One region of the Leclercia sp. G3L genome, then DNA from elsewhere that is predicted to be linked to it. Evidence: predicted binding sites of a transcription regulator. Region 1 holds the regulator's gene; each other region holds the start of a gene.
The links. The regulator sigma-54, encoded in region 1, starts transcription at its own class of promoters, with help from an activator protein. The targets are predictions, from matches to a motif close to GTTGGCACANNTTTCGCTNT.
Positions count from the first base shown of each region.

Region 2: a site for sigma-54 is predicted at 1,320-1,339, ahead of LRS40_RS23995 (amino acid ABC transporter substrate-binding protein). Genes of this name have one in related genera too.
Region 3: a site for sigma-54 is predicted at 1,666-1,685, ahead of glnK (P-II family nitrogen regulator). Genes of this name have one in related genera too.

Region 1 is NZ_CP088265.1:1,712,293-1,715,551, reverse strand. It holds gene lptA (lipopolysaccharide ABC transporter substrate-binding protein LptA) at 1-521, shown strand, start outside; gene lptB (LPS export ABC transporter ATP-binding protein) at 528-1,253, shown strand; gene rpoN (RNA polymerase factor sigma-54) at 1,301-2,734, shown strand; gene hpf (ribosome hibernation promoting factor) at 2,757-3,044, shown strand; gene ptsN (PTS IIA-like nitrogen regulatory protein PtsN) at 3,127-3,259, shown strand, end outside.
Region 2 is NZ_CP088265.1:4,688,329-4,691,587, forward strand. It holds gene lnt (apolipoprotein N-acyltransferase) at 1-1,218, shown strand, start outside; gene LRS40_RS23995 (amino acid ABC transporter substrate-binding protein) at 1,612-2,520, shown strand; gene gltJ (glutamate/aspartate ABC transporter permease GltJ) at 2,679-3,259, shown strand, end outside.
Region 3 is NZ_CP088265.1:75,187-78,445, forward strand. It holds gene amtB (ammonium transporter AmtB) at 1-1,246, opposite strand, end outside; gene glnK (P-II family nitrogen regulator) at 1,280-1,618, opposite strand; gene LRS40_RS01805 (SmdB family multidrug efflux ABC transporter permease/ATP-binding protein) at 1,815-3,259, opposite strand, start outside.

The sequences.
Region 1 (3,259 bases):
TTGTTATTGCCAGCGCGCTGCTGGCCGTCAGCCTGCCTGCGTTTGCTGTGACGGGTGATACCGAACAGCCGATTCATATCGAATCCGATACGCAATCGCTCGATATGCAGGGTAACGTTGTGACCTTTACCGGCAATGTCGTCGTGACTCAGGGCACCATCAAAATCAACGCCGACAAGGTGGTGGTGACGCGTCCTGGCGGTGAAGACGGTAAAGAGATTATCGATGGCTACGGCAACCCGGCTACCTTCTACCAGATGCAGGACAACGGCAAGCCGGTGAAAGGGCACGCCTCCCAGATGCACTACGAGCTGGCGAAAGACTTCGTGGTGTTGACCGGCAATGCGTTCCTGGAGCAGCTCGACAGCAACATCAAGGGCGACAAGATTACCTATCTGGTGAAAGAGCAAAAAATGCAGGCCTTCAGTGAAAAAGGCAAACGCGTGACGACCGTTCTGGTTCCATCGCAGCTGCAGGACAAAAACAACACTCAGGCCCCGGCACAGAAAAAGAGTAACTAATTCGTTATGGCAACATTAACTGCAAAGAATCTCGCCAAAGCCTACAAGGGCCGTCGCGTAGTGGAAGATGTCAGTTTGACCGTCAACTCCGGCGAAATTGTCGGCCTGTTGGGTCCTAACGGTGCAGGTAAAACCACCACCTTTTATATGGTGGTAGGCATTGTGCCGCGCGACGCGGGCAACATCATCATTGATGACGAAGACATCAGCCTGCTGCCCCTTCACGCGCGTGCGCGCCGCGGCATCGGTTACCTGCCGCAGGAAGCCTCAATTTTTCGCCGTCTCAGCGTCTTCGACAACCTGATGGCGGTGCTGCAAATCCGTGACGATTTGACCTCCGAACAGCGTCAGGATCGCGCCAACGAACTGATGGAAGAGTTCCATATCGAACATCTGCGCGACAGCATGGGCCAGGCGCTCTCCGGTGGTGAACGCCGCCGTGTGGAAATTGCCCGCGCGCTGGCGGCCAACCCGAAATTTATCCTGCTCGATGAACCTTTCGCGGGTGTTGACCCGATTTCGGTTATCGATATCAAACGTATTATTGAGCATCTGCGCGACAGTGGCCTGGGCGTGCTTATCACCGACCACAACGTACGCGAGACGCTGGCGGTCTGTGAGCGAGCCTACATCGTCAGCCAGGGCCATCTTATTGCCCACGGTACACCGCAACAGATCCTCGAAGATGAGCATGTTAAGCGCGTGTATCTTGGGGAAGACTTCAGACTCTGATAGGGTAGAAGTTCAGTCTCGCGTAAACGGAGAAAAATGCTCTGAACATGAAGCAAGGTTTGCAATTAAGGCTCAGCCAACAGCTGGCAATGACGCCGCAGTTACAACAGGCTATTCGTCTGTTGCAGCTGTCAACGCTGGAACTTCAGCAGGAACTCCAGCAGGCGCTGGACAGTAATCCCCTGCTTGAGCAAACCGATCTTCACGATGAGGTAGAAACTCAGCAAACCCAGGATAACGAAACTCTCGACAGCGTTGATGCGCTGGAGCAAAAAGAGATGCCTGACGAGCTTCCTCTCGATGCCAGCTGGGATGAGATCTACACCGCCGGCACGCCATCCGGCACGCGCGCAGACTACCAGGATGATGAATTGCCGGTGTATCAGGGCGAAACTACCCAGTCGCTGCAGGATTACCTGATGTGGCAGGTGGAGCTGACGCCCTTTTCCGATACCGATCGCGCCATCGCCACCTCCATTGTCGATGCCGTCGATGAGACCGGCTATTTGACCGTGTCGCTGGACGACATTCTGGAAAGCATCGGTGATGATGAGATCGATCTCGAAGAGATCGAAGCGGTTCTGAAGCGCGTTCAGCGTTTTGATCCGGTTGGCGTCGCGGCACGCGATTTACGTGACTGCCTGCTGATTCAGCTTTCGCAGTTTGTTAAAGAGACGCCGTGGCTGGAAGAGGCTCGCCTGATCGTCAGCGAGCATCTGGATCTGCTGGCTAACCACGACTTCCGCTCCCTGATGCGCGTGACGCGGCTGAAGGAAGAGATCCTGAAAGAAGCGGTCAATCTGATTCAGTCGCTGGATCCGCGTCCGGGGCAGTCTATCCAGACCAGCGAGCCCGAGTACGTCATTCCCGATGTACTGGTGCGCAAGCATAACGGCCTGTGGACCGTGGAGTTGAATTCCGACAGCATCCCTCGTCTGCAGATAAATCAGCAGTACGCCTCGATGTGCACCAGCGCGCGCAACGACTCGGATAACCAATATATCCGCAGTAATCTTCAGGAAGCGCGCTGGCTGATCAAAAGCCTCGAGAGCCGCAATGATACGCTGCTGCGCGTCAGCCGCTGCATCGTGGAACAACAGCAGGCGTTCTTTGAACAAGGTGAAGAATTTATGAGGCCGATGGTGCTGGCCGATATCGCCCAGGCCGTCGAGATGCATGAATCGACGATTTCCCGCGTGACGACGCAGAAGTATCTGCACAGTCCGCGCGGTATTTTTGAGCTTAAGTATTTTTTCTCCAGCCATGTCAACACCGAAGGCGGCGGCGAAGCTTCGTCGACGGCCATCCGGGCGCTGGTGAAAAAGTTGATCGCCGCGGAAAACCCCGCGAAACCACTGAGCGACAGTAAGTTAACCACCATGCTGTCCGATCAAGGTATCATGGTTGCACGCCGCACTGTTGCGAAGTATCGAGAGTCTTTATCCATTCCGCCGTCAAACCAGCGTAAACAACTGGTCTGACTCTACCGATAAGGAAGACACTATGCAGCTCAACATCACTGGACACAACGTCGAAATCACTGAGGCCCTGCGCGATTTTGTGAATGCAAAATTCGCTAAGCTTGAGCAGTATTTTGAGAGGATCAATCAGGTCTACATTGTGTTAAAAGTGGAAAAAGTGACTCATATCTCGGATGCGACCCTGCACGTCAACGGGGGCGAAATCCATGCCAGTGCGGAAGGGCAAGACATGTACGCGGCTATCGACGGCTTGATTGACAAGCTGGCACGACAGCTAAACAAACATAAAGATAAACTGAAACAACACTAATTGTCCGGGCAGTTAACGGGTGCAGGTTGGCCTGTTGTGAAACACAACGGGCCCTTTGTACAGTTAGCGCTTAGGTGAAATTATGATGAATAACGATTCAACTCTACAACTGAGCAGTGTCCTTAATCAGGAATGTACCCGCAGTGCCGTCCACTGCCAGAGCAAAAAACGTGCGCTGGAGATCATCAGTGAACTGGCCGCAAAGCAGCTGAGCC
Region 2 (3,259 bases), 1.9 Mb from region 1:
TTTGCCGGTATTCTGTCGCGCCTGTGGCCGAAAACCAGCTGGCTGCGGGTGGCTATTGCCGCCCCGGTAGTCTGGCAGTGCAGCGAATTCCTGCGCGGCTGGGTGCTGACCGGCTTCCCCTGGCTGCAGTTTGGCTACAGCCAGATCGACGGGCCGCTGAAAGGGCTGGCGCCGGTAATGGGCGTCGAGGCGATCACCTTCCTGCTGATGGTGGTGAGCGGCCTGCTGGTGCTGGCGCTGGTACAGCGCAACTGGCGTCCGCTGGCGGCGGCGCTGATCCTCTTTGCCCTGCCTTTCCCACTGCGTTATATCCAGTGGTTTACCCTTGAGCCGGAACGCGCCACCCAGGTGTCGATGGTGCAGGGCAATATTCCCCAGTCGCTGAAATGGGATGAAGGTCAGCTGATCAACACCCTGAAAATTTATCTGGATGCCACCCAGAAAGAGATGGGTAAATCCCAGTTGATTATCTGGCCGGAGTCGGCGATCCCGGATCTGGAGATCAACCAGCAGCGTTTTCTCGCCATGATGGACGATCTGCTGCGCGCCCGTGACACCACCCTGATCACCGGTATTGTGGATGCGCGTCTGAACAAGCAAAACCGTTACGACACCTACAACACCATCATCACGCTGGGAAAAGACAACCCGTACAGCTACGAGTCGACCAACCGCTACAATAAAAATCACCTGGTGCCCTTTGGTGAGTTTGTGCCGCTGGAGTCGATTCTGCGTCCGCTGGCGCCGTTCTTCGATTTGCCGATGTCCTCGTTTAGCCGGGGCTCCTACGTTCAGCCTCAGCTGAGCGCCCACGGCTTCCTGCTGACCGCCGCCATATGCTACGAAATCATCCTCGGTGAGCAGGTGCGGGATAATTTCCGTCCCAATACCGACTATCTCCTGACCATCTCTAACGATGCCTGGTTCGGTAAGTCGATCGGCCCGTGGCAGCACTTCCAGATGGCGCGCATGCGCTCCCTGGAGCTGGCGCGTCCGCTGCTGCGCAGTACCAACAATGGCATTACGGCGGTGATTGGCCCGCAGGGTGAAATTCAGGCCATGCTGCCGCAGTTTACCCGCGACGTGCTGACTGCGAAGGTCACGCCAACGACCGGGCTGACGCCTTACGCTCGTACCGGCAACTGGCCCCTATGGATCCTGACCGCGCTGTTCGGCTTTGGCGCCGTGCTGATGAGCCTTCGTCAGCGTCGTAAGTAACATTTCCCCTCTGTTGCCGGGTGGCGGCTTCGCCTTACCCGGCCTACGTTTGTAGGCCCGGCAAGCAAAGCGCCGCCGGGCAATTCCCCACTCTCCCCAACTCTGGCACGCCTATTGCTTTGTTTATTCACGCAAACGCGATTTGGCTTAACGTGCAACCCGGTCGCACCAGCATTGTTCACCGGTAGCACCGAAACGGTGCAACGGCAGATTTATGCCTCTGAATGGTGCGGCGCGCTTCGCAAAAATAAACAATAACGCAGCAAAATCTTTACATTAAGCCAAACTAAATGTTAACAAACACGTATAACACTGCACTCGTATCGCGCGAGTTATAACAACATCACACCGAATATCAATGCGCACCTGACGTTGATAAAAAAGGAGTTGGATATGCAATTACGTAAACTGGCCACAGCAATGCTGGTGATGGGATTGTCCGCGGGCGTCGTGCACGCCGAAGATGCTGCCCCGGCAGCGGGCGGTACGCTGGAAAAAATCGCCAAAAACGGCGTGATTGTGGTCGGCCACCGTGAATCCTCTGTTCCGTTCTCATACTACGACAACACGCAAAAAGTCGTGGGTTACTCTCAGGCTTACTCCAACGCGATCGTTGACGCGGTGAAGAAAAAGCTTAATAAACCGGACCTGGAAGTGAAGCTGATCCCAATCACTTCACAAAACCGTATCCCGCTGCTGCAAAACGGCACCTTCGATTTTGAGTGCGGCTCCACCACCAACAACCTTGAGCGTCAGAAACAGGCGGCCTTCTCCGATACCATCTTCGTGGTCGGCACCCGTCTGCTGACCAAAAAAGGCGGCGAGATTAAAGACTTCGCAGACCTGAAAGGCAAAGCGGTAGTCGTGACCTCCGGTACCACCTCTGAAGTGCTGCTGCACAAGCTGAACGAAGAGAAGAAAATGGACATGCGCATCATCAGCGCCAAAGACCACGGCGACTCTTTCCGCACCCTGGAAAGCGGCCGCGCCGTTGCGTTTATGATGGATGATGCCCTGCTGGCCGGTGAGCGTGCGAAAGCGAAGAAACCGGACAACTGGGAAATCGTCGGCACCGCGCAATCCAAAGAAGCCTATGGCTGCATGATGCGTAAAGACGACGCGGAATTTAAGAAACTGGTCGATGACACCATCGCTCAGGTTCAGACCTCCGGCGACGCGGAAAAATGGTTCGATAAGTGGTTCAAGAACCCAATCCCACCAAAAAATCTGAACATGAACTTTGAGCTGTCTGATGACATGAAGGCTCTGTTTAAAGAACCGAATGACAAAGCACTTAACTAATTAGAACCATTAAGGGGCGGGACCTCCTGCCCTCTCGATTGTCGGGAAGCGCGGACAGACTAAACGTTGAGTGGTCGTTCCCCACTCAGCGCGAACATTAAAGCTTCTCACCAATCTTCGAGGGTAGCGCTGCTACCCTTTTTTTTCTGGAGTTTATTATGTCAATCGACTGGAACTGGGGCATTTTCCTGCAGCAAGCCCCGTTCGGCAACACCACCTATCTTGGCTGGCTGTGGAGCGGTTTTCAGGTCACGGTCGCACTGTCGATCACCGCCTGGATCATCGCCTTCCTCGTCGGCTCGCTGTTCGGTATTTTACGTACCGTGCCTAACCGTTTTCTCTCCTCGCTGGGAACCTGCTACGTCGAACTGTTCCGTAACGTTCCGTTAATCGTGCAGTTCTTTACCTGGTATCTGGTTATCCCGGAACTGCTGCCGGAAGATATTGGCATGTGGTTCAAATCTGAACTGGATCCTAACGTTCAGTTCTTTGTCTCTTCCATGCTATGCCTGGGTCTGTTCACTGCCGCCCGCGTGTGCGAGCAGGTGCGCGCCGCGATCCAGTCCCTGCCCCGCGGACAGAAAAATGCTGCCCTGGCGATGGGTCTGACCTTACCCCAGGCCTACCGCTATGTGCTGCTGCCGAATGCCTATCGCGTGATTGTGCCGCCGATGACCTCGGAGATGATGAACCTGGTGAAAAACTCGGCCATCGCCTCCACCATCGGTCTGGTTGATAT
Region 3 (3,259 bases), 1.6 Mb from region 1:
GACCTTCACGCTCCTGCTCTTCCGGCACGCGCAGACCCACCGTCATGTCCGCCAGTTTGTAGCCGATAAAGGCCACTACGCCCGACCAGACCACCGTGATGGCGATACTTTCCAGCTGAACCAGAACCTGATGTCCCATGGTCACGCCTTCTGCGTAGCCGACGCCGCCCAGTGAGGTAGAGGCGAAGAAACCGGTCATGATACAGCCGATGATGCCACACACGCCGTGCACGCCAAAGACATCACAAGGATCGTCCACACGCAGCACACGTTTCAGCGCAGTGACGCCCCACAGACCGGCCAGACCCGCGACGATACCGATGATCAGCGCACCGCCGACACCGACAAAACCACAGGCCGGGGTGATGCCAACCAGACCGGCAATGGCACCGGAACAGGCACCCAGCAGGGATGGTTTACCGCGTACCGCCCACTCGCCAAAGATCCACGAGAGGATAGCGCCCGCCGTGGCCACAACGGTGTTCACGAAGGCCAGCGCCGCAATTTCGTTGGCTGCACTGGCGGAACCGGCGTTAAAGCCAAACCAGCCGAAGTAAAGGATTGCGGTGCCGGTAAAGACCATCGGCAGGTTATGCGGTTTGAAGGCCTCTTTGCCAAAACCGACGCGTTTACCGATCAGGTATGCCCCCACCAGGCCCGCCACTGCGGCGTTGATGTGAACCACGGTACCGCCCGCAAAGTCCAGCGCGCCATGTGAGCCCAGCAGACCGCCGCCCCAGACCATATGCGCCACCGGCACATAGGAGAGCGTCAGCCATACCACGACGAAGATCAGCACCGCGGAGAAGCGAATACGTTCCGCCAGCGCCCCGACAATCAGGCCGACGGTGATACAGGCGAATGAACCCTGGAACGCCACGTGGATGTACTGATAGAAGCTGCCCATCACCGCGGTCAGCTCGATATTTTTCAGCATCGCCCAGTTGAAGCTGCCGAAGAAGGCATTACCTTCACCGAAGGCCAGCGAGTAGCCGTAAACCACCCACAGGACGCACACCAGGGCGAAGGTCACCGTCACCTGAGTGAGCATGGAGAGGACGTTTTTGCCGCGGATCAGGCCGCCGTAAAACAGCGCAATCCCCGGAATGGTCATAAACAGCACCAGCGCGGTGCAAATCATCATAAAGGCGTTATCGGCTTTGTCTGCCACCGCTGGTGCAGCCATTGCCAGCCCCGGCAGCAGTGCCAGAGACCCCAGACCTGCTTTGAATGTTGTTGTGTTCATTTTCTCGATCCCTATCACTGTGTGCCTGATTTTTTACAGTGCCGCTTCGTCGGCTTCGCCTGTACGAATGCGAATAACGCGTTGCAGCTCAGCAACGAAAATTTTGCCGTCGCCAATTTTGCCGGTGTAGGCTGCTTTGCTAATCACGTCGATAACGTCATCCAGCTGATCGTCGGCGATCGCCACGTCAATCTTCACTTTTGGCAGGAAGTTGACGCTATACTCGGCGCCACGGTACAGCTCCGCATGACCTTTCTGTCGCCCAAAGCCTTTCACCTCGGTGACGGTCAGTCCCTGAATACCCATTGAAGAGAGTGCTTCACGCACGTCTTCGAGCTTGAATGGTTTGATGACCACGGTAACCAGCTTCATATATCTCTCCAGTCAGAATTCGGTAATGGCTCGCGAACGGATTAGGTATTGCAAGCGGTGTGCCAGAATTGAAAAGAGAGGGGGGACGAGGCGTGGCGTAGAGAAGGCGAAAAAAAACGCACCATGACAGTGCATGATGCGTTTCATTTTTGCACCAACCGATTCAGCGGCTGGCAGGTTGCTTAATTTTAGTGCATCAGGCGCTGAGCGACTCTTCGCGCGTGCTGGCAGCCAGCTCTTCACCGGCCAGTTGCAGCTGATACATCTGCCAGTAACGCCCTTTCGCCTCAAGCAGTTGCTTATGGGTACCGCGCTCAACCGCCTGGCCGCGATGAAGCACCAGAATGGTATCCGCCTCAACAATGGTCGACAGGCGGTGGGCGATCACCACCAGCGTAGTGTGTTCACGTACCGCGGTCAGCGCCTGCTGGATCGCCTGCTCAGTGCCGGAGTCAATGCTGGCCGTGGCTTCATCGAGGATCAGCACCTGCGGCGTATCAATCAGCACCCGCGCCAGGGCCAGCAGCTGTTTTTGCCCCACGGAGAGGTTATTCCCCTGCTCGCCGAGGCGGGTGTGAATGCCGTCATGCAGGCCACGCGCCAGTTCTGCCAGCTGCACTTTCTCCAGCACGTCCCAAACCTGCTCCTCGTTAAACGGCCGCCCGAGCGTGACGTTGGCGAAGAAGGTATCGGCCAGCACCACCGGATCCTGCTGCACCATCGCCACCCCTTTACGCAGCGCGGCGTGGCTCAGGGTCGAGAGCGGACGCCCGTCGAGGCGAATTTCCCCTTCGGTGAGCGGGTAGTACCCCATCAGCAGGCTGGCGAGGGTACTTTTACCGCTGCCGGTATGGCCTACCAGCGCCACAAAGCTCCGGGATGGGACCTTCAGATCGATATCCTGCAACACCAGCCGATCGTCGCGATAGGCGAAAGAGACCTTATCAAACTCAATGGTGCCGCTTTGCAGGTCGCGATTGTCATGACCGTAGGCCTGACGCGGACGATCCATCAGCTCAAAGACGCGCTCGCCGGCAACCACCGCCTGTTGCAGCATCGACTGCTGGGTGGTCAGCTCGATCAGCGGCTCGTTAAGACGGCCCAGATAGCTGATAAAGGCATAGAGCACGCCGACCTCAATGGTGCCGCCAGCGGCAAAACCAAACTGCATCAGCAGTCCGCACAGCACCAGTGCCGAGAACAGGCTGAGCAGCGGGCGCAGGAGAAAACCATCCAGCCGCAGGGTCTGCATGCGGGCCATATAGTGGGAGCGGCTGGCCTCGCCCATCCGCTCGCCAAAGCGCTCCTGCTGGCGGAACTGCTGGATAACGCTCATGCCGTTGATAACTTCGTTGAAGCCATCGTTGATATCCGCCAGATAAGCCCGCACGCGACGGACAATCGGCGTGCTGTAGCGCTGGTAGATAATCATCACAATCATCACCGCCGGGAAGATGGCCATCGCCACCAGCGCCATGCGCCACTCGAGGCTGAACATCGCCACCAGCATGGCGCCGACAAGGGCGGCGCTGCGCAGCACCGTGGCGACCACCGTGACATAGAGATCGCGGATCACTTCCGTATCGTTGGTGACGCGGGAGATGATCTGCCCGACGGGCTGGGTATCGAATTCGCTCAGCG